Regions from separate parts of the Mycobacterium lacus genome, predicted to be linked through region 2. Evidence: riboswitches for the same ligand, from Rfam matches in the RefSeq annotation. Region 2 holds a riboswitch; the other holds the start of a gene.
The links. A riboswitch is a leader RNA that binds a small molecule or an ion and turns the genes downstream of it on or off. The one in region 2 is predicted to bind magnesium.

Region 1 (10,978 bases), 380 kb from region 2:
GAAATTCGGTGAGATTTTTCGCACTGTGTGCACGTTGGGCGAGGGCGTAAAGCGTTTCGGCTCAGACGATCCGGTAGGTCTGCACCGCGTGCGCGACGACGTTGCCGTCGGCATCGGTGGCGGTGATCTCGGTGAAGGTGAGTTCCTTGCGGCGTCGGGCGGTGCGGGCATGACACAGCAGGTCGCTGCGTTTGGCGGCGCCGGTGTACTGGATGCTCATCGCCACGGTGGAGGCGCGCATGCCCTTGTCGAAGTCGTGGTTCGACCAGGCGGCGGCGGCGCCGGCGGTGTCCATCACCGCCGCGATCACGCCGCCGTGAAAGTAGGTGCCGTCGTTGGTGAGGTCTGCTCGAAACGGCAGCCGGATCGTGACGTCATCGGGTTCGTAGCGCTCGAACACGATGCCGAGCCCGCCGATGAACGGTGTGTTCGTCATCAGGTCGCGCACCGCCTGGCGACGTTTGTGTTGCTCTTCGGGGGACAAGGGTGCGGTCAGCGGCTCGGGCATGGCGGCTAGGTTACCCCATTCGATTGACATATCAATCAATAACCCATAGCGTCGTCGAAGTGCGGACCAGAGTGGCCGACCTGCTCGGCGTCGAGTTCCCGATCTGTGCATTCAGTCACTGCCGCGATGTCGTGGCCGCGGTGACCAATGCGGGTGGGTTCGGGATCCTCGGCGCTGTCGCGCACAGCGCCAAGCGGCTGGAGAGCGAGCTGACCTGGATCGAGGAGCAGACGGGCGGCAAGCCGTACGGGGTCGACCTGTTGTTGCCGCCCAAGTATGTCGGCGCCGAGCTGGGGGGAATCGACGCGCAGCAGGTCGCCGACCTGCTGCCCGAGGAGCACCGCACGTTCGTCGACGACTTGCTGGCCCGTTACGGCATCGCCCAGCCCGCCGGGGAGCAACGCGCGGGGTCGGGGGGCGGGCTCAACATCTCGCCCAAGGGCTACGAGCCCCTGCTCGATGTCGCGTTCGCCCACGACATCCGGCTGATTGCCAGCGCGCTCGGGCCGCCGCCGCGTGACCTCGTCGAGCGAGCCCACGACAACCACGTCCTGGTGGCCGCCCTGGCCGGCACCACCGAACACGCGCGCCGGCACGCGTCCGCGGGCGTTGACCTGATCGTCGCGCAGGGCACCGAGGCCGGCGGACACACCGGTGAGGTGGCGACCATGGTCCTGGTCCCCGAAGTCGTAGATGCCGTGGACCCGCTTCCCGTCCTGGCGGCCGGCGGGATCGCCCGCGGCCGCCAGATGGCGGCGGCTCTGGCCCTGGGCGCTGGAGGGGTCTGGTGCGGGTCGGTGTGGCTGACCACCGAGGAAGCCGAGACGCCCCCGGTGGTCAAGGACAAGTTCCTGGCCGCCAGCTCGTCGGACACGGTGCGGTCCCGGTCGTTGACCGGCAAGCCGGCGCGGATGCTGCGCACGGCCTGGACCGACGAGTGGGACCGGCCCGATAGCCCGGACCCCCTTGCCATGCCCCTGCAGACCGCTCTGGTCGCCGGGCCGCAGCTGCGCATCAACCAGGCCGCCAGTCATCCGGGCGCAAAGGCCCGAGAACTGGCGACCTACTTCGTTGGCCAGGTGGTCGGATCGCTCGATAGGGTGCGGCCGGTGCGCTCGGTGGTGCTCGACATGGTCGAGGAGTTCATCGACACCGTCGGGCGACTCGACGCGCTCGTTGATCGGTGACGCGGGGTGAGCACCACTCGGCGGCGCCGGGCCGTCAGCGACGAAGAAAAGTCGCGCCGGCGCGACGAGATCATGGCCGCAGCCAAAGAAGTCTTTGCCCGCAAGGGTTTTCACGCCACCACCGTCGCAGACATCGCCAAACAGGCCGGCCTCGCGTACGGCTTGATCTACTGGTACTTCGACTCCAAGGACGAGTTGTTCCACGCCTTGATGGCGGTAGAGGAGCAGGCGCTGCGCGCACATCTCACGGCGGCGCTGAACGGGGCCGGCGGGCCGGTCGACGGCGCAGGGGGAGAGGCGTCGCTTCGGGCCTTGTTGGAGGCCTCCGTCCAGGCCACGTTCGAGTTCTTCGAAGCCGACAGGGCCACCGTCAAGCTGCTTCTCCGCGACGCGTATTCGCTTGGCGACCGATTCGAAAAGCACCTGGGCGGGATCTACGAGCGGTTCATCGACGACATCGAAACCGTCATCGTCGCCGCTCAAGAACGCGGTGAAGTGGTGGCCGCCCCGCCCCGGATGGTGGCTTACACGCTGGCGGCGCTGGTGGGCCAGTTGGCCCACCGGCGGCTTAGCACGGACGACGACGTCACCGCCGCCCAGGTGGCAGACTTCGTCGCGTCGCTGGTGCTCGACGGGCTGCGCCCACGCTGACCGCGGCACCCACACCCATAGGGCGAGGTCAGGGACCCTGAACCTGGTTAACGGCTGTCAACACGCAATGTGGAACCGTAAAGATTCGGCCACGCGGACCGGATCACGTTGACCGCGCCGGGCTGGTCATGCATGATCGGTCGGGTAAGCACCTCGTTAGGTGAGGCGTCTACACGAATACAGGCCACTGACCCCGAACGTCGAAAGACGCCCCGGGTCAGGACAGCTCCTCCCGGCTTAAGGGTTGAGCCCAGGTGGCTTCCGGTTTACCGGACACGTCGTGCAGTGCCAAAGCTCTGACGAGTGGGGTGCGGATCCCCGACATTCGTCGGATTCTGTGCTCCTTTGCTCGGTGTTGTTCGTGCGGATGCCCGCACGTGTCGTGACCGCGAGGAGGTGAGGGACGTATGAGTTCCAGTGACAGTCCGGACCGATATCCGGGCTTTGTTTCGTCCCGATCCGGTCCCCGGCGCGACGTTCTCAGCTGAGTCGTCAAACAGCGTCCTTGGATCGGAACCGTTGCGGGACGGACCAAGTCAGTCCATATGTCCACGTTTCGATTTCCGCCTAGGAGGCGAGCATGACCGCAGCCCTGTACGACGAAGTAGTAACGGTAGCCCCCGCGCCCACGCTGCAGGTGGTGCGCGATGACACCCCCATTGCGGCCCCCGCGCCCAAGAAGGTGGCGCGCCAGGTCGACGCCCGACTCTTCGGTGCCGATGGGGACCCGCTGGTGGGTGGCGCCGCTCGTTTGCTGAGCATCCCGTTGCGTCACCTCTACGCGGCGCTGTGGCGCGTCGGCGTGCTCGAAATCCAGGCCTGATCCGATGGATCGCGAGGAATCGATCGGCTCCAAGGGGTTACTCGACCGCATGCGGGGTCGTGCGGCCAGGTGACCCCTTGGGGGCCGCGGCGTTGAATCATGGGATTTGTGCCGCTTAAGTAGAATCGACGTAGCGGCGTCGATCCGGCTATCACCGGGGAGCCTTCGGAAGAACAGCCCACTGGCCCAGTAAGGCCCGGTTGGCCCAGTAGAACCGAACGGGTTGGCCCGTCACAGCCGAAGTTGAGCGGTCACGCGTCGCGCGTGGCAAGCGGGGTGGTACCGCGGCGTTCACGCACCAGCATGGCGTCGTCCCCGGACCTGATCACAGGCGCGCAGCGCTCCTGCGCGAAGCGCCACAGGGCACAGGGGAGACGACGCGCTTTGACCAAGAACGCTGAGTTCAGGGCGTATCCGAAGCTGGCCGGCGGGGCGCCGGACTTCTCGGCACTCGAGCTGGAGGTGCTCGAGTACTGGTTCCACGACGACACCTTCCGCGCCAGCATCGCGCGCCGCGGTGATGCGCCGGAATACGTGTTCTACGACGGGCCGCCGTTCGCCAACGGGCTGCCCCACTACGGGCACCTGCTCACCGGCTACGTCAAGGACATCGTCCCGCGGTATCGCACCATGCGCGGTTACAAGGTAGAGCGCCGCTTCGGCTGGGACACCCACGGGTTGCCCGCCGAGCTCGAGGTCGAACGCCAGCTCGGCATCACCGACAAATCCCAGATCGACGCCATGGGGATCGCCGCGTTCAACGACGCGTGCCGGGCATCGGTGTTGCGCTACACCGACGAATGGCAAGAATACGTGACTCGCCAAGCGCGCTGGGTCGACTTCGACAACGATTACAAGACACTGGATCTCGGCTACATGGAGTCGGTGATCTGGGCGTTCAAGCAGCTGTGGGACAAGGGCCTGGCATACGAGGGCTACCGGGTGCTGCCCTACTGCTGGCGTGACGAAACCCCGCTGTCCAATCACGAACTCCGGATGGACGACGACATCTACCAAAGCCGCCAGGATCCCGCGATCACGGTCGGCCTCAAGGTGGTGGGTGGCGAATGGGACGGCGCCTACCTGTTGGTATGGACGACGACACCGTGGACCCTGCCGTCCAACCTCGCGGTTGCGGTCAACCCGGACGTCACCTATGTGCAGGTTAGGGTCGGTGATCGTCGTTTCGTGCTGGCCGAGGCACGGCTGGCCGCCTACGCCCGTGAACTCGGCGAGGAGCCCCAGGTGGTGGGCACCTACCGGGGCGCCGACCTGCTGGGCACTCGGTATCTGCCGCCTTTTGCCTACTTCATGGACTCGCCCAACGCCTTTCGGGTGCTGCCAGGGGACTTCGTGACCACCGAGGATGGTACCGGCATCGTGCATATGGCGCCGGCCTACGGCGAGGACGACATGGTCACCACCGACACGGTCGGCATCGTGCCGGTCACCCCGGTCGACTCCAAGGGCCGCTTCGACGCGACCGTCCCGGATTACCAGGGGCAGCACGTCTTCGACGCCAACGCGCAGATCATCCGTGACCTGAAGAACCAGGGCGGTCCGGCGGCCGTGAACGGTGCGGTGCTGCTCCGCCATGAAACCTATGAGCACCCCTACCCGCACTGCTGGCGCTGTCGCAACCCGCTGATCTACCGGGCGGTGTCGTCCTGGTTCGTCACCGTCACCAAGTTCCGCGACCGCATGGTGGAACTGAATCAGCAGATCACGTGGCACCCCGAGCACGTCAAGGACGGCCAGTTCGGCAAGTGGCTCCAGGGTGCCCGCGATTGGTCGATCTCCCGAAACCGCTACTGGGGCACCCCGATCCCGGTGTGGAAGTCCGACGACCCGGCCTACCCCCGGATCGACGTCTACGGCAGCCTCGACGAACTGGAGCGCGACTTCGGGGTGCGGCCGACCAACCTGCACCGGCCCTATATCGACGAGCTCACCCGTCCCAACCCGGACGACGCGAGCGGCCGCAGCACGATGCGGCGCATCCCCGACGTGCTCGACGTGTGGTTCGATTCGGGCTCGATGCCGTACGCCCAGGTGCACTACCCGTTCGAGAATGGTGACTGGTTCGACGGGCATTACCCGGGTGACTTCATCGTCGAGTACATCGGGCAGACCCGCGGGTGGTTCTACACGCTGCACGTGCTGGCCACCGCGCTCTTCGACCGGCCGGCGTTCAAAACCTGTGTGGCGCACGGGATCGTGCTGGGCTCCGACGGCCAGAAGATGAGCAAGTCACTGCGCAACTATCCCGACGTGACCGAGGTGTTCGACCGGGACGGGTCCGATGCCATGCGGTGGTTCCTGATGGCCTCGCCGATCCTGCGCGGCGGCAACCTGATCGTCACCGAACAAGGCATCCGCGAGGGGGTGCGGCAGGTCTTGCTGCCGTTGTGGAACGCCTACAGCTTCCTGGCGCTATACGCACCGAAAGTCGGTACCTGGCGCGCCGATTCGTCGCACGCGCTGGACCGCTACATCTTGGCCAAGCTGGCGGCGCTGCGCGACGACCTCACGGAGGCGATGGAGGTCTGCGACATCTCGGGGGCCTGCGAACAGCTACGCCAGTTCGCCGAGGCGTTGACGAATTGGTATGTGCGACGGTCGCGTTCGCGGTTCTGGGAAGAAGACGTCGACGCCATCGACACCCTGCACACCGTGCTGGAGGTGACCGCGCGGCTGGCCGCGCCGCTGTTACCGCTGACCACCGAGATCATCTGGCGCGGCCTCACCGGTGAGCGGTCGGTGCACCTGACGGATTGGCCGCGAGGCGACGAGCTACCCGCGGACCCCGATCTGGTCGCGTCGATGGACCAGGTCCGCGAGGTATGCTCGGCGGCGTCGTCGCTGCGTAAGGCCAAGAAGCTGCGGGTTCGCCTGCCGTTGCCGAAACTAACGGTGGCAGTGGATGATCCGCAGCGACTGAAGCCGTTTGCCGACCTGATCGCGGACGAGCTCAACGTCAAGCGCGTCGAACTGACCGACGCGATCGACAGCTACGGCCGGTTCGAGCTCACCGTCAACGCCCGCGTGGCCGGCCCACGGCTGGGCAAGGATGTGCAGGCCGCCATCAAGGCGGTCAAGGCGGGGGAAGGCGTCCTCAATCCGGACGGCACCGTGACCGCGGGCCCGGCAGTGTTGCAACCCGACGAATACAGTTCCCGGCTGGTGGCTGCCGACCCGGAGTTCACCGCGGCACTGCCCGGCGGCGCCGGTCTTGTCGTTCTGGACGGCACGGTGACTCCCGAACTGGAGGCAGAGGGCTGGGCCAAGGACCGCATCCGCGAACTGCAGGAGCTGCGCAAGTCGACGGGGCTGGACGTGTCCGACCGCATCCGGGTCGTGATGTCGGTGCCGGCCGAGCGGGTCGACTGGGCGCGGACCCACCGCGATCTCATCGCCGGCGAAATCCTGGCCACCAGTTTCGAATTCGGGGAGCCGGCCGATGCGGCGGAGATCGGTGACGGTGTTCGGGTCGCGATCGCCAAGGTCGAAGCAGGCCGCGATGGGAGGGCGGGCTGCCCGGGGTGAGTGGCGGGACGATGCGGATTCTGGCGCTGTTTCGGGTGCACAACGGTGCGGAGGTATTGCCCCGAGTCTTGGACTCGTTGTCCGGCTGGTGCGATGACATCTATGCGATCGACGACCGCAGCACCGACAACACCGCGCAGATCCTGGCACAACACCCGGCAGTGACGAACGTCGTTCGCGCCCGCCCGGATCTGCCGCCCACGCCGTGGCTGATCCCCGAGTCCACCGGGCTGGAGTTGCTGTATCGCATGGCCGATTTCTGCCGCCCCGACTGGATCGTGATGGTCGATTCCGATCAGGTGGTCGCGGCCGATGGCGATATTCGCGAGGTCCTCGCCCGCACGCCGGACGACGTCGCGGCGCTGATGTGCCCGATGATCCCCAGCTGGAATGATCCGGACTACCCAGAGATGATCCCGATCATGGGAACCGCCGAGTCCGTGCGCGGGCCGTTCTGGCGTTGGCGTCCGGGGCTGTGTGCCGGAAGAAAAGCTATTCACAACCCGCACTGGCCGGCCAACATCACCGATCACGGTCGTATCGCACTGGTGAACGAGATTCGATTGCTGCACACCGGGTGGGCCACCCTTGCTGAACGGATCGCGAAAGTCGAGCACTACCGCAGGCTCGATCCGGACTGTCTGTTGAACTTCGGGGTCTCCTACGACCGAGCCCTGCTGTTCGGCTACGCGCTCGACGAGATCGACCTGTTGAAAGCCGACTACTGGCGGCGGGTACGCGGCGACTTCGACCCCGCCGAACCGGGTACGCGGCTGCCCATCGACCGGGAGCGCCTGGCGATCGGTTCCGGATACGGACCCCGAGCCGGCGCGTTTCACCCCGGCGTCGACCTCGCCGCCGAGCCGGGCACCCCGATATATGCCGTCACATCCGGAGTCGTTTGCCGCACAACCGAACTCGACGACAACGGACTTTGGGCGGTGACGATCTGCAACGCGGGCGTCGATACCGTCTACGTGTTCCGGTCCCACGGCGAGCGACGGCTGGCTATCGATGATCACATCACCGCGGGCGCGCGGATCGGCACAATCGGCCCCGAAACCGGATCAACGGACGGCTACCTGCACTTCGAGGTCCATATCGACGGCAGACACGCCGATCCGGTGCGCTATCTGGCGAACATGGGCCTGCAACCGTGGCCACCGCGGGGACGGCCGCGGCCGGTGTCGGGCACCTATCCGCCGGCAACGCCCTGCACCGTCGCCGTCTGAGACGTCCGGCGTCACCCGTCGGACGCGGGCTTGCCCACCGGGGTCGCGAGCTGTTCGACGAGGGCCCGGGCGGATCGGATCGCCGAGCGGACCTCCTGCAGCAGCTTGGCCGGATGCTGTTGGTCCAACGCACTTAGCCTGTTATACCGGTCAACCCCGAAGCCCACCGATTCCACGCGAATTTCGAAGGGTAGCGCCAGGGTTCGCAATGCCTCGAAGTGTAGGTACGGGACGACCGGCTGACCGGTCACCAGCAGGCACGTCGACCGATGCATGCCCACAGTCCGCGCGGCGAAGGTATAGGTGTCCCCGGAGTTGGCCCGACGGTTGTCCGGGTCCGGGGAGGGTGTCTCGAGCAAAGTGATCGGCACGCCGACGTCGTTGGTATCGGGCGTGAAATTCCACACCGTCCGGTCGCGCTGGGGCCGGACGACCCGTCGCCGCAGGTGGTCGCCGGCCTGCCGGGCGTCGAGCCCGAAGGCGTCGGCCGCCGCGGCCACCAGGAGTTCGAATTCCGTCCGTGCGCCGGGCGCGCAGCTGGCGACCGCGTCCTCTTCGGAGTCCAGGAGGCGCCGCGACGCGGCGGCCAGCACCACATGGCCGATACGTCGACCGGTGGCCATTTCTCGCGCGTAGCCGGCCCGGAGCAGGTTGGTGTAGCGCCCACCGCCGATCACCAGCATGTAGTCGAAGTCCGCTCCCTCGGGCGCCGATTCGCCCGTGAGGCCCAGCTCGCCGGCCAGCGCGGTGATTTTGTCCAGTTGCGAGGCGGGTGAGTTGAGTCGCGGGATCAACCACCTGACCGCGCCGGCGGCATCCTGGCTGTGCACCCGGCCGCCGCCACGGGCCCGTGCCCGGCCCCGGTAATCCCACACCGCGCTGAACTCGTCCAGAAACGCCAGCCGGGCCGCGAGGCCGAGGCCCTGCGGGAGGCTCCCACCGAACATGTCGACCAGCTCGGCGAGGGCGGGATGCGCACTCCAAGCCTCGACTTGGCGGCGGACTTCGGCCGAGAAATCACCACCGTATCGGTCCACGGCAGTGGTCGCGGTAAGGGACGGGGGCACGCGACGTTCCTGTGATCGGGGTGGGTGAACTGTCTGGGTGGCTTCGCAGTCTAGTGAAGGAACCACCAGACCATCGATCACTTCGTCTATGTGGTCCTACCTTTCACGGTTTCAGGGTCTGGGCCGCTAAGCGACGCGGCGGAGCCAGATGCTGCCGGGTTCCTCGCTGACGCTCTCGGGGAGGTATCGGCGCACGATCTCTGGGCGCTTCTGCCAGATCCAGGAATTGAAGAACATGATTTGGAAGACGTTGTTGTAGCTCAGGAATGCACGCAACAGGTATGACTCGTTCCAGCTGCGACGCTGCTCCAGCCACGAGTCAGGGTATTCGAAGGGATAGAAAATGTCGTGAACGTGGATCACCACGCCGGGGCTTAGCCGCGGCAGCACCCTGAAAAGTAGCCAGTTGACATCGCTGCCCGGTTTGCTGACGTGCGTACTGTCGATAAAAAGAATGTCATTCTTGCCGAGCTTATCGAATGTTTCGATAGGAATGTCTTGAACGGCATTCTTGTGTATTGTTATCGCCTTGTGGTCGCCGTCTTTGAGCAGGCCTAGTAAGCGCTCGGGATTGGGCTCGACAAAAGTGAGTTCTAGGTCGTGTAGGTCGTGGTCGCGCACATCGAGGGCGATGGTGGAGGTAAAGCCCGACCCCACTTCCACAAGGTGTTTCGGCCGTAGCGCGTTCAGCATGGAGTAATAAACCGCTCCGTCGCCGAGCCCGTACCAGAGGTTTACCGGGTCGTAGCGACACCATGACTGCGAGAAATCAGCCCATTTCGGCCCCAGGCGATGGGCGAGTTCGACCTGTTCGGCTGCGCGAAGGTCGTAGGGCTCGGCGAGCTCGAGCCCCGCGCGCTGGGCGCGGGCACGATCGGCGTCGGCCACGCTCGAGATCGGCGAATAGAAATGACCCGGAGGGCTGAACAATTGAGTTGTGGGATCGGCAGGCGGCAGTTGTCCGGCGGCATCATGCGAATTCACGCCCGATAACCTCCTGTCCGCCGGTCGTGGTACGTAAAAGACCGCTCACGGCGTGCGCCGGGACGGTAGTGGCGCCTGGGGTTTGACCGCGCGCCAGCGCTGCCTGCCGGCGCCGACTTCGACGTGGACGTTGTGAAATCCCGCTGCGCGCAAGCGATCCGGCATGGTCTCCGGCGGGACCGGGTTGCAGGTATCGCGGATGTGCAGGATTCGGAACGTCACAGTCGGCACGCCGTCGCTGCCGGCGAACACGCCGCCGGGCCGAAGCACCCGGAAGGCCTCGGCAAACAGCCGGTTCTGCAGGTCGGCGGTGGGGACGTGGTGCAGCATCGTGAACGACACCACCGAGCTGAACTCGTCGGCGGGCAATCCGGTGTCGGTGCCGTCCCCGTTGATGATGCGCGCACGGTCCCCGTACAGCCGCCGCAGCCGCTGCGCCATCGGGGCATCGATCTCGACCGCTGTGAGCTTTGGCGTCTTGTCCACCAGCACGCGCAGAAACGCGCCGTATCCCGGTCCGATCTCGAGGGTGTTGTCGCCCAGTTCCACGCCGGCGAGCGCCCACGGCAACACATGGCTTTCGACTTCCTGCGCCCAGCGATTCGAGGCGCAATACAACCTGTGGCAGAGGTTCATTGCCATGTCACCGACGGTAGCCGCAGTTCGCCCGAAATAGCATCGGCAATTGTGGAGTCCCGTTGGGTGCTGCACCTGGACATGGACGCGTTCTTCGCCTCCGTCGAACAACTCACCCGGCCCACCCTGCGGGGGCGGCCGGTACTGGTCGGCGGGCTGGGCGGGCGGGGCGTGGTGGCCGGTGCCAGCTACGAGGCGCGGGTGTTCGGCGCCCGATCGGCCATGCCGATGCATCAGGCACGCCGACTGATCGGCGTGACCGCGGTGGTGCTGCCGCCGCGCGGGGTCGTGTACGGGGTGGCCAGCCGGCGCGTCTTCGACACCGTGCGGACCATGGTGCCCGT
Region 2 (10,978 bases):
GCGGTGGTAGGTGTAGTACAGCAGGTCGACGCCCAGGATCGCGATGACCCAGGTGTACCACCGGGTCGCCGCGAGGTGCCAGGGCGCCGCGTAGGCGTAGATCGCGGCATAGCCGAGCAAGGCGAGAGTCTTCCAGGCGGCGGTGGTGGCTATCGAAACCAGCCCCATCGAGATGCTCGCCACCGAATCGCGGGTGTGGTACGCGCCGGACACCGGTCGTGGCTTCCCCGATTTGTCGGTGGCACCCGCCTCGATTTCTTCGAGCTTTCTCGCCGCCGTCCACTCGAGAATCAGCAACAACAGGAAAAACGGAATGGCGAACAACACCGGGTCCCGCATTGGCGGGGGCAGCGCGGATAACAAGCTTGCGAGGAAATCCACACACACAGATTACGATGTTCCCCGCTGCGACCTCCACGCATTCACGGGCACGCATGTTTTGCTTGATCCCTGTGGGTGTTGCTGCCCGGTCGCGGCGCGGCAGCCGCGCTGGCCTAGATTTGTGAGGTGTTGAGCAATTGAGCGCTGTGCTCGTGATCGGCTCTGGTTTCGCGGGCCTATGGGCGGCCCTCGGCGCCGCCCGACGACTCGAGGAGCTGGCCGTCCCAGAGGGCACCGTCGAGATCACCGTGTTGAGCACCAAGCCTTTTCATGACATCAGGGTGCGCAACTACGAAACCGATTTGAGCCCCTGCCGCATCTCACTGAATGATCTGCTCGACCCCGCCGGCGTCGCGCACGTCGTCGCCGAGGTCACCGAAATCGACTCCGACGCCCGCACCGTCGCCACGTCCCGCGGTGCCATACACCGCTACGACCGCTTGGTGCTGGCATCGGGCAGTCACGTCGTCAAACCCGCCATACCTGGCCTGCTGGAGTTCGGCTTTGACGTCGACACCTATGACGGCGCGATCAGGCTGCGTCGGCACCTGCAGGCGCTGGCCGACGGCCCACCGACCCCCGCGGCCTTTACCGTTGTCGTGGTCGGTGCCGGGCTGACGGGGATCGAGACGGCCTGCGAGCTGCCGAACAGGATGCGGGCACTGTTCACCCATTGCCGGGCCGCCCCCCGCGTGGTGTTGGTCGACCACAACCCGTTCGTCGGCTCCGACATGGGCCAATCGGCGCGGCCGGTGATCGAAGAGGCCTTGGCGGACAACGGCGTCGAAACTAGGACGGGTGTCAGCGTCACCGCGGTCGACGAGGGCGTGGTGGCCCTGTCATCGGGTGAGCAGCTGGAGGCGGCCACCGTGGTTTGGTGCGCGGGCATGCGGGCCAGCTCGCTGACCGAGCAGCTGCCGGTGACCCGCGACCGGTTGGGCCGCGTTGAGGTCGATGATCATCTGCGGGTGATCGGGGTGCCCACGGTGTTTGCCGCGGGTGACGTGGCCGCAGCCCGGATGGACGACGAGCACCTGTCCGTGATGTCGTGTCAGCACGGGCGCCCGATGGGCCGCTATGCCGGCTACAACGTGATCAGCGACCTGTTCGGCGCGCCGATGCTGGCACTTAGGATCCCTTGGTATGTAACGGTTCTCGATCTCGGACCGGCCGGCGCCGTCTATACCGAGGGGTGGGACCGAGTGGTCGTGTCGCGTGGCGCGCAGGCCAAGGCCACCAAGCGAACCATCAATAGCCGGCGGATCTATCCGCCGCTGACCGGCAACCGCGCCGACCTGCTGGCCGCGGCTGCGCCCGACCTGCAGGCCCGCCCTTAGCCCCGGATTCACTCGGCCTGCGCCTGTTCGCCGGCATACCAGTGCACGGCGTAAATGCCCGGCTGCAGGGATAATTCGGCGACCATCCGCTCGAGCTTGGCCGGCGTGTGGCCGTCCATCAGCAGGTGCGCGGTCAACGTGACCTTGTCGTCGTCGGGCCCGCTCGTGTGGATGCCCCGTAGCGTGATGTCGTTGTTGCTGGTGTGTTGCACGATCTGGGCGCGCGCGTATTTTGCGGATTTGGGCCGGCAGATCACCTGGACCTGGTAGGGCTGTAGACCTTCCTCTTCTTCGACGGCGTTGTCGTGGTCGATCAGCCGGCCAAGGGGACGCCCCAGCACATGGATGGCGATCACGGTGCCGGTGCCGATCAGCGTGAACGCCAGGTGTCCCGAGGCGGCCAGCACACCCACCGCCGCCGAGCACCACAGGGTGGCGGCGGTGTTAAGGCCCCTGACATTGAACCCCTCGCGCAGGATCACCCCGCCGCCGAGGAAACCGATCCCGGACACCACGTAGGATGCGACCCTGGTGGGGCTGCTGTCCTCGGTGGCGACCGCATAAAGGACGAACAACGTCGCACCGGCAGCCACCAGTGCGTTGGTGCGCAGGCCCGCCATCCGCGCGCGCCACTGCCGCTCGAATCCGATGAATGCGCCGCATCCCACCCCGACGGCCAGCCGGAGCGCGAAATCGGCGACGGTCAGGGTGTGCATGACGCTGCGCTCCCTTCCTGACCCGCCGGCGAGGGGCAGCTAAGCACATGCGGGTTAACATCAGGTGGCCCTGGGTCAAACCGGCTGCGTTGCGGTGACCGCCAGGCAAATCACCGACGACGTCTAACCCACCGGTAGCAGCTCTCAGGCGTGGCTGAGGTGATGGGGGCAGTAGTATTTCGCCGCAATCAGGGCGAACTGAGACGCCGCCTCCATATCGAATCCGGGATTGTGGGTCTTCACGTCGTGGACGAGCTCCAGACCCGATTCGCCGTGATCCAAGCAATGGCACACCGCTTGTCCGGCCCCGATGGCCTGGGCCGGGTCGGAGTAGGCGATGCCGGCTTGTCGCAGCGCGGCGAGGAAGCCTGCGTCGTCACCGCCGCCGCCGTCGTCGGGATCGCCATACGCCGGCGCGGCAAAGCCGATCATGGAACTAGCGCAGAGCAGCGCCAGAAGCGTTTTCATAACTCACCATTCTTCCATGTCGAGGACAGGGCTATCGGGTTCGTATGGTGGCCAAAGTATTTGGCCTCCGCTAACCCAACTGCGCTTCCGACGGCACGACTTTGGGCTTGTCGCGTTTGGACAGGTGCACCGCGTGGATGCCGGGCTTTTTCGACAGTTGCTCCAGCAGGCTGTCAAGACCTTCCTGATCGACCGTGTGGTGCTGGACGCTTTCGGGTTTCTCCGAGATCTGTGCGACCAGACGCTTCAGCTTTTCCGGCGACGTGGCGTCCTTGAGGTCTTTGAGCGGGGTGAGACGGCCTCGGGCTCCGGTACGGCTCAAGGCGCTGGGTGCCCCGGCGCCCAAGGCGCTGCCGAGCATGCCGGCCGCAGACATCGAACCGAGCAGGCCCCCCTCGCCGAGCGCGGCCGCCGGCACGGCGTCCGGCCCAGCTGCCGACAAGGCGGCAGCGACCATCCTGACGGCCGGCGTGGCCGTGGCCCAGCTCGGCGGAACCGTCAACGCGCCAACCAATGTGCCGCGCCCGAAGTTGGCCGCCACGTTGTCCGGCGACACCGCGCTGTACAGCGTGCCCCGGCCAAAGTTGGGCACGCCAAGCCCCAGCCCGCCCCCCAACGCATCCTTCGGGATCTCGCCAAGGCCCGGGGTCGGGGCAAACTTGAGGAACTGTGACACGGGAAAGTTGATGAGCAGCCCGATGTCGTTGAACTGCGTGGTAAAGGCGAGTGGAACCTTCACTGCCGAGTACAGGGCCGTGAACGTCGACGCGCCGGTCGGCCCAAAGAGGGCGTTCAGGAGGGCGGTGACTGCGGCGGTGTAGTCGGTCGCGAGGTCCGCGCCTATTTGCAGCAGCCACGACACCGGGTCAGCTACCCCCAGGAGGGACTGCGCACTGCTGGCCGCGGCGCCGGCGGCCTGGCCCACCGCGGCCGCCTGGCCGGCCAGCCCGACCGCGTTGGTGATCTGGGGCGGCTCGGTGAACGGCGTCACCTGTGACGCGGCCGCCGACGAACCGGCGTAGCTGTCCATCGCCAGGGCGTCCTGGGCCCACATTTCGCCGTATTGGGCCTCGGTGGCCGCGATCGCCGGGGTGTTCTGCCCGAAGATGTTGGTCGCCACCAGCGACGCCAGTTGGGTGCGGTTGGCCGCGATCTCTACCGGCGGCACGTGAGCGGCGAACGCCGTCTCGTAGGCGCTTGCCGCCGCGGTGGCCTGGCTCGCCGCTTGCGCGGCCTGTGCGGCCGTGGCCTGCATCCAGGTCAGGTAGGGTGCGACGGCGGCCGCCATGGCCAGCGACGAGGGACCCACCCAGGGCCCGCTGGTGAGGCTCTCGATCACCGCCGAATAGGCGGCCGCTGTGGACTGTAATTCAGCGGCCAGCGCGTCCCAGGCGGCCGCGGCGGCCAGCAACGGCCCCGATCCGGGACCAGTGTAGATCCGGCCCGAGTTGATCTCTGGCGGAAACGCTGCATAGAACATGTCCGTACCCCTTACCTGGTCGTGCGCGCCCGGGAGGCCCGTGGTGGGCCACTGCTTGTCGTCTCGGCTGTCATCGCGGTTCCGCGCCCGTCACTCGTCGAGGGCCGGTATCACGATGATCGTGGCCGCGGCGGGTTCAGCCTCGGCGACCACACCGCCGAGCGACTGCGCCGCGCCACCGCCCGCGGAGCCGAATGCGGTTGCCCCCAGGGCGCGCCCGGCCAGGCTCGACAGGGCCATCTGGCTGAACACGCCGCCCTCGCCGGCGAAGGATGCCGCGGCCGGGGCGGCTACCACGTTGGCGGGTAGCACCGAGGAGACCAGTCGCATTGCGGGGGCCGCTTGTGTCCAGCCTTGCGGCACCGACATGCTGCCGACCAGGGCCGCGCGGCCCATCGACCCCGACACCGGCGCGGCGCTTGACGTCAAGCCCGCCGAGCCTAGCTTTCCCAACTCGGGGGCCAGCGGCGCCAACCCCCCGGTGATGGGTTTCGGCCCGGCGAGATAGGCGGCGACGCCCTGCCCGTTTTGGCCCCAGGCGTATGCCTGACCGAACGACAGGAATGGGCCACCGGGTATGGAAGTCCAGCCCTGGATCGAGTACGGACCGGTGAGGGTCGCCCAGATGGTGTTCCAGTTCGCCAGGTCGGTCGCAAGCCAGGGCGGCAACGAGATCCCCGGCAATGCCGCCGACGGCGACCCCGTGGTGACCGCCGTGGCCAGGTTCTGCAGCGCAGCGGGCAACGAGGTGATCAGCTGGGACAGCTGCGTCGCTATGTCCGAGCTGGCCGACGTGCTGGCGGCCTGGGCTGCCGCGGCCGATTGCGCGGCCGCCGCCGACGGGTTCGTGGTTTGGGGTGGCTCGGTGAACGGTGTTAATTCCGACGCGCTGGCCGACGAGCCGGCATACGAATACATGGTGGCGGCGTCTTGGGCCCACATCTCCGCGTACTGGGCTTCGGTGGCTGCGATCGCGGGGGTGTTCTGCCCGAAGATATTGGTGGCGATCAACGTCATCAACAACGCGCGGTTGGCCGCGATCACCGGTGGGGGTACGGTGGCCGCAAACGCCGCCTCATAGGCACCCGCGGCCAACCGGGCCTGGGTGGCAGCCTGCTCGGCCTGAGCGCCCGTGGCACCAATCCACGCCACATACGGCGCCACTGCGGACGCCATCGCGATCGAGGAGGGACCCGTCCACGGCCCGACGGTCAGGCTCTCGATGGTCGACCCGTAGGAAGCCGCTGTGGACTGCAATTCGGCGGCCAACGCGTCCCAGGCCGCGGCCGCGGCCAACAGGGGCCCCGAACCCGGACCCACATACATTCGCCCCGAGTTAATCTCCGGCGGTAGCGCCCCAAAATCCATATCTGTTACCTCCGGTCCCCTCGATGGCCGCCATCGTAATCACGCCCCCGACGGGCTGCCCACAAATCAGGACGAGCTCCTATCGAGTTCACCAAATAGCCCAATGTTCGCTTCCCGTCAATCTTACTTATTTGATGTCAACAGATGCGCGTATTCCCCCACACAAAAAATCTCTTACGGCTCGCGTTCTGCCCCGCTTCGGGTTCTCCGAACCTGATGTAGCGATCATCCTCAGCATGGTTTATTTGCGTTGCGTTCCGCTCAGGTAATCGCAACGTAAAAACTCGGTGTCACCCCTCGCCGGTGGTCGGTGAGGCCAACCACCAGCTATCACATTACTCCACCATAAGCCCTGTTCGATCGCCATGATTGCCATCCGTCAGGCAACGGATCGCGACCGATTCACCTGCCTACAGAATGACGAAAATCACCAACGGGCGACACCGCCGTCAAAGCATTTCTTCCTGCGTCGATCGTGAACTCTGCGACCCCTTTTCGTTCCATTTTGAAATACTCGAGGCGTTAAATTTGCGTTCAAACCACGATTATTACGAATCACGCCGAGTTTGCGGGCAGGCCAATGATCGCCGGCCGCGAGCTTTCCGATGACCGTTGTTTCCGCACCGACGGCCGCATGATGACGGCCTGCGCCATCGCTAGCAGGGGACGCCGTAGTCGAGTCGCATCCTGCTGGAACCGCGGCGCGACCCGCCCCATCGGCATCGACGTCGCTGACCTGGTAGCTAACTGGCACGGCGCGTTCTCCCATCGGTTTTGGAAAGAGTACGCACAACGTTATGAAGTACGTCACAAAAACAGCTGCCACCTGGCTGTTCGATTACTGCCAATGTGCTGAAAGGCCCCAGTTTCCACTAGCCGCAGTTGACAAATGCGGCCCCGCCTATCCGGCAGCGGGAGGTCGCGCGACGAACGTCGGCCGGAAGCCGTATTGAGGGAGAGCCCGGCCAAATCCTTGGCCGGCCATGTTGCCGAATGGCATCCCGGGCATGCCGGCTGCCACCGTTGGAGGGGGCGCAACCATGGGTGTGCCGCCCAACGCGGAGGCTAGGGGGCTGGTCAATGGTGCTGCAGCGGTCCAGCTTGGGGGTACCGACAGCGCGCCGACGGCGCCCGCGTTGCCCAAACCACCCGATACCAGGCCGCCCAGCCCGCCGGTGGGCGTGGCTGGGCCTACCAGCGCGGTAGCGACCCCGCCAGCCCCAGCCGCTTCGATGCCCTCCTCGGCCGCGTTCGCGGCTGCCGCACCGCCGAGCAAGCCTAGAAAAGGCGCAATCGTGTTACTCGGCAGGAAAAGCCCGGACGACGCTATCGTGTTCCAGAAATTCGAGTTGGGATCCAACAGGGTCGCTAGTTCCTGCAGCAGTTCCTGTAGCCAGGTGGGTTCGGAACCCAACATGCCCAGAATTCCCGACTGCCCTGACGAGGGCGACAAACCGGACGACGAGAGTCCTTGCAACAGGTTGGGGATCGCCGACATCACCTGTGAGAGCGTCGACTGCTGGTTGCCCGCGGCTGTCGCGCTGGCTTGGGCGACCGCGGCCGACTGCGCGGCAAGCCCGGTCGCGTTGGTGGTCTGCTGGGGCTCGGCGAACGGGCTCAGTTGGGTAGCGACCGCCGAGGACCCCGCGTAGCCGTACATGGCCGCCGCGTCTTGGGCCCACATTTCGGCGTACTGCGCCTCGGTGGCCGCGATCGCGGGGGCGTTCTGGCCCAGAATGTTGGTCGCGATCAATGCCATCAGCTGGGCTCGGTTGGCGGCGACGACCGGTGGCGGCACGGTTGCGGCGAACGCCGTTTCGTAGGCTGCCGCCGCGGCCGTGGCCTGCGCGGCGGTCTGTTCGGCTTGCACGGACGTGGTACTCATCCAGGTGACGTAGGGCATGGCCGCGGCCGCCATCGACGCGGATGCCGGTCCGTGCCATTCTTCGCTGGTCAGCGCCGTGAGCACCGAACCGTAGGACAGCGCGGTGGCACGCAGTTCTGCAGCCAATCCGCTCCAGGCCGACGCGGCGGCCAACATGGGGCCCGAGCCTGCTCCGGAGTACATCCGCGCGGAGTTGATTTCGGGCGGCAGCGTTGCGAAATCCAGTGCGGCGGTCATCGTCGATCTCCTTGTTTGCTGGCTGAAGTGGCGTTGGCGGCCTCGGTTGCCGCATATGAACCTGCGCTGGTGTTTACAACAGTGACCAGCAGCTCGTGAGCGGCCAGCGCTGATCCCACGCCATCCAAGGCGCTGGCGGCCGCAGCTAAGCCCGGTGGATGCGTCATCACAAACGACATCGGGCTAAATCCTTACCGGAAGAAATCCAACCCGGGCCGGTAGCCATTTCCGCGCGAACTATTCACACGAGACCGCGAGGCGGACGCGTGAAATAAAGCCTTCGGAATAACCGGTTCAGAATGCGAAAACGGCGCCGGGGTCGGATCGGAACGAAATGGTCGTCGATCTCGAATACGGACTATCGCCGGGACTCACTTCGCTTCTCACCTCCTCACGGCCAGGGCACACGGGGATGCCGACGCGGTGCACATCGGGGATGAGGGACCAGCCAAATAGCCGGACGCGACACCCCTCTCGTCAGAGCTTTGGCACCACACGGCGTATCCGGCCGGTCAAGCCGGAAGCCACTTGGGCTCAACCCTTAAGCCGGGAAGAGCTGTCCTGACCCTGGGCGTCTTTCGACGTTCGAGGTCAGTGGCCTGTATCCGTGCAGACGCCTCACCTAGCGAGGTGCATGCGGAGCCCATCGTGGCACTCGAAGCGATGGGAGTCAACCCACTAGGCGGGCAAGGCAACACCGAGCTTGTAAATATGGGGTTAACCATTCGCTCGTCATGTACAACCGCCAACTCTCGTCAGCCGGCGGCCGGTGGGCGCGCCATGATCGTCGGCCGAAATCCGTATCGAGGACCACTGCCGAAGCTATGCGAGTAAACACCAGGAGCCGGCATACCGGGCACACCGGGCATGCCCGCACCTGCCTCCGGCACCGCAATGGTGCTAGTCGAGCCGGCGCCCGGGAGTGGGGTACCTGCGAGCTTTGCCACCTCGATGGCCGCCGTCCAGCTCGGCGGAACAGACAATCGCCCGACCAAGGCCGCCTGGCTGGAACCCGCCGTCACTCCCCCCAAACCCGATTGGGCGACCGTCGCCCCAGTCCACGCGGCGTCGGGAGCGGGGCCCATCACCGGGAAAGCGACCTCAGGCGCCCCGCCGAGGGCCACGGCGTTGATGTCGGACATCGCACCCGTGACCGCAGGCATGATAAGTCCGGGAGCGGTGTATCCGGCTGACACCAAACCGTTTACCAACGTGGAGTTAAGGAAGAGCCCGTACGGGTTTCCATCGTTTCCATCCAGGAAATTCAGGATGTCGGCGAGCAGGCCGGACCCGGGAATGGCGTCGAGTGGTGAGGCCGCAGCCGGTGACGCGAGTCCTTGCAAGCTCGCCGGCACCGCCGACATGAGGTGCGGCAGCTCCGTCTGCGTCAGGCTGCCCACGGCAGCGCCGGCTGCTTGGGTGACCGCGGCGGCCTGGCCGGCCTGCCCGGACGGGTTGGTGGTCTGCGCCGGTTCCGTAAACGGTGTGAGCGCCGCGGCCTCCGCCGAACTCGCGGCATACCCGTACATCGCTGTCGCATCCTGCGCCCACATCTCGGCGTATTCGGCCTCGGTAGCCGCGATCGCTGGTGTGTTGATGCCCAGGAAATTGGTGGCCACCAGCGCCAGCAATCGCGCACGGTTCGCCGCGACCACGGCCGGCGGCACCGTCATCGCGAACGCGGCCTCAAAAGCCGCCGCAGCCGCCGCGGCCTGACTGGCAGTCTGGGCGGCCTGCAGGCCCGTGACGCTCATCCACGTCACATACGGGGCGGCCGCGGCCGCCATCGCGGACGATGCCGGCCCCAGCCAGCCTTCGCTGACCAAAGCCGAGATGACCGATTCGTATGCCGTTGCGGTCAAATGCATTTCCGCGGCAAGGCCATCCCAGGCCGTCAGAGCAGCCAGCATTGGCGCCGAGCCGGGCCCCGAATACATGCGCAGGGAGTTGACTTCGGGCGGGAGCGCTCCGAAATCCATTGCCTGCACCTCCTTTAACCGACCTTCAACCGACCCCTAACCAACGGGCCTTGTTGGCCTCGGTGGCCGCATGCGAGTCGGCACCGATCACCAACATCGCGGGGATCTCCCCCGGATCATCCAGCGGCTGGTGGGCGTCCCATGATCGTCGGCCGAAATCCGTATCGCGGAGCGTTGCCGAAGCTGTGCCCGTAAATGCCGGGAGCGGGCATACCGGGCACCCCCGGCATGCCCGCCGCAGCTTCGGGGATAGCGGCGGAACTGGTCCAGCCGCCACCTGGGGCCGCAGCGCCGGCGTGGTTCGCCACCGCGGTCGCCTCCGTCCAGGTCTGCGGCACGGACAACCGCCCGACCAACGCCGCCTGGTTCGTGCCGGCCGAGACCGCGCCCATCCCCGGCGAGCCCGCGGTCAGCTCGCCCAGAACCGGCAAGCTTTCGGGGCTGGCCGGCGACAGCGCGGGTATCCACGTCGGGTTTCCTTCGCCGGAGCCCATGGGTGGCAATGGGGCTTGCTGTGCGCCCAGTGCTACCGCATTGAAGTCGGCCATTGCGGACCAAACGGCGGGGCCGACGATGGCGGGGCTGACGTACCCGGCCGACGTGAATCCGTTCACCAGGTTGGAACTCAAGAAGATGCCGTAGGGATTTCCATCGTTTCCATCCAGGAAATTCAGGATGTCGGCGAGGATGCCCGACCCGGGAATGGCGTCCAGTGGCGAGGCCGCCGCTGGCGATGCGAGTTTTTGCAGGCTCGCCGGCACCGCCGACATGAGTTGCGGCAACTGCGTCTGCGTGAGGCTGCCCACCGCACGGCCGCCCGCATGGGTGACCGCCGCGGCCTGGGAGGCCTGCCCGGACGGGTCGGTGGTCTGCGCGGGTTCGGTAAACGGCGGCAGCGTCGAGGCCGCCGCAGAGCCGGCGGCATAGCCATACATCGCCGCCGCATCTTGCGCCCACATTTCGCCGTATGCGGCCTCGGTCGCCGCGATCGCGGGCGTGTTCTGACCGATAAGGTTGGTCGCGACCAGCGCCGCCAACTGAGCACGGTTAGCCGCCACCTCGGCCGGGGGCACCGTCATGGCGAACGCGGACTCAAATGCACCCGCAGCCGCGGCTGCCTGACGGGC

Region 1: linked by a shared signal. The riboswitch ahead of G6N24_RS06890 (Rv1535 family protein) and the one ahead of G6N24_RS08555 (PE domain-containing protein) in region 2 are both predicted to bind magnesium.

What each region holds. Positions count from the first base shown of each region.
Region 1 is NZ_AP022581.1:1,489,803-1,500,780, forward strand. It holds gene G6N24_RS06875 (PaaI family thioesterase) at 62-508, opposite strand; gene G6N24_RS06880 (NAD(P)H-dependent flavin oxidoreductase) at 568-1,695, shown strand; gene G6N24_RS06885 (TetR/AcrR family transcriptional regulator) at 1,702-2,346, shown strand; M-box (ykoK) riboswitch at 2,492-2,661, shown strand; gene G6N24_RS06890 (Rv1535 family protein) at 2,927-3,169, shown strand; gene ileS (isoleucine--tRNA ligase) at 3,554-6,715, shown strand; gene G6N24_RS06900 (peptidoglycan DD-metalloendopeptidase family protein) at 6,727-7,947, shown strand; gene G6N24_RS06905 (hypothetical protein) at 7,959-8,984, opposite strand; gene G6N24_RS06910 (class I SAM-dependent methyltransferase) at 9,141-9,998, opposite strand; gene G6N24_RS06915 (class I SAM-dependent methyltransferase) at 10,044-10,640, opposite strand; gene G6N24_RS06920 (DNA polymerase IV) at 10,686-10,978, shown strand, end outside.
Region 2 is NZ_AP022581.1:1,866,260-1,877,237, reverse strand. It holds gene G6N24_RS08590 (sterol desaturase family protein) at 1-339, opposite strand, end outside; gene G6N24_RS08585 (NAD(P)/FAD-dependent oxidoreductase) at 519-1,718, shown strand; gene G6N24_RS08580 (MgtC/SapB family protein) at 1,727-2,434, opposite strand; gene G6N24_RS08575 (DUF732 domain-containing protein) at 2,579-2,902, opposite strand; gene G6N24_RS08570 (PPE family protein) at 2,973-4,382, opposite strand; gene G6N24_RS08565 (PPE family protein) at 4,473-5,750, opposite strand; gene G6N24_RS08560 (PPE family protein) at 6,652-7,872, opposite strand; gene G6N24_RS08555 (PE domain-containing protein) at 7,869-8,051, opposite strand; M-box (ykoK) riboswitch at 8,335-8,509, opposite strand; gene G6N24_RS08545 (PPE family protein) at 8,628-9,851, opposite strand; gene G6N24_RS08540 (PPE family protein) at 9,968-10,978, opposite strand, start outside.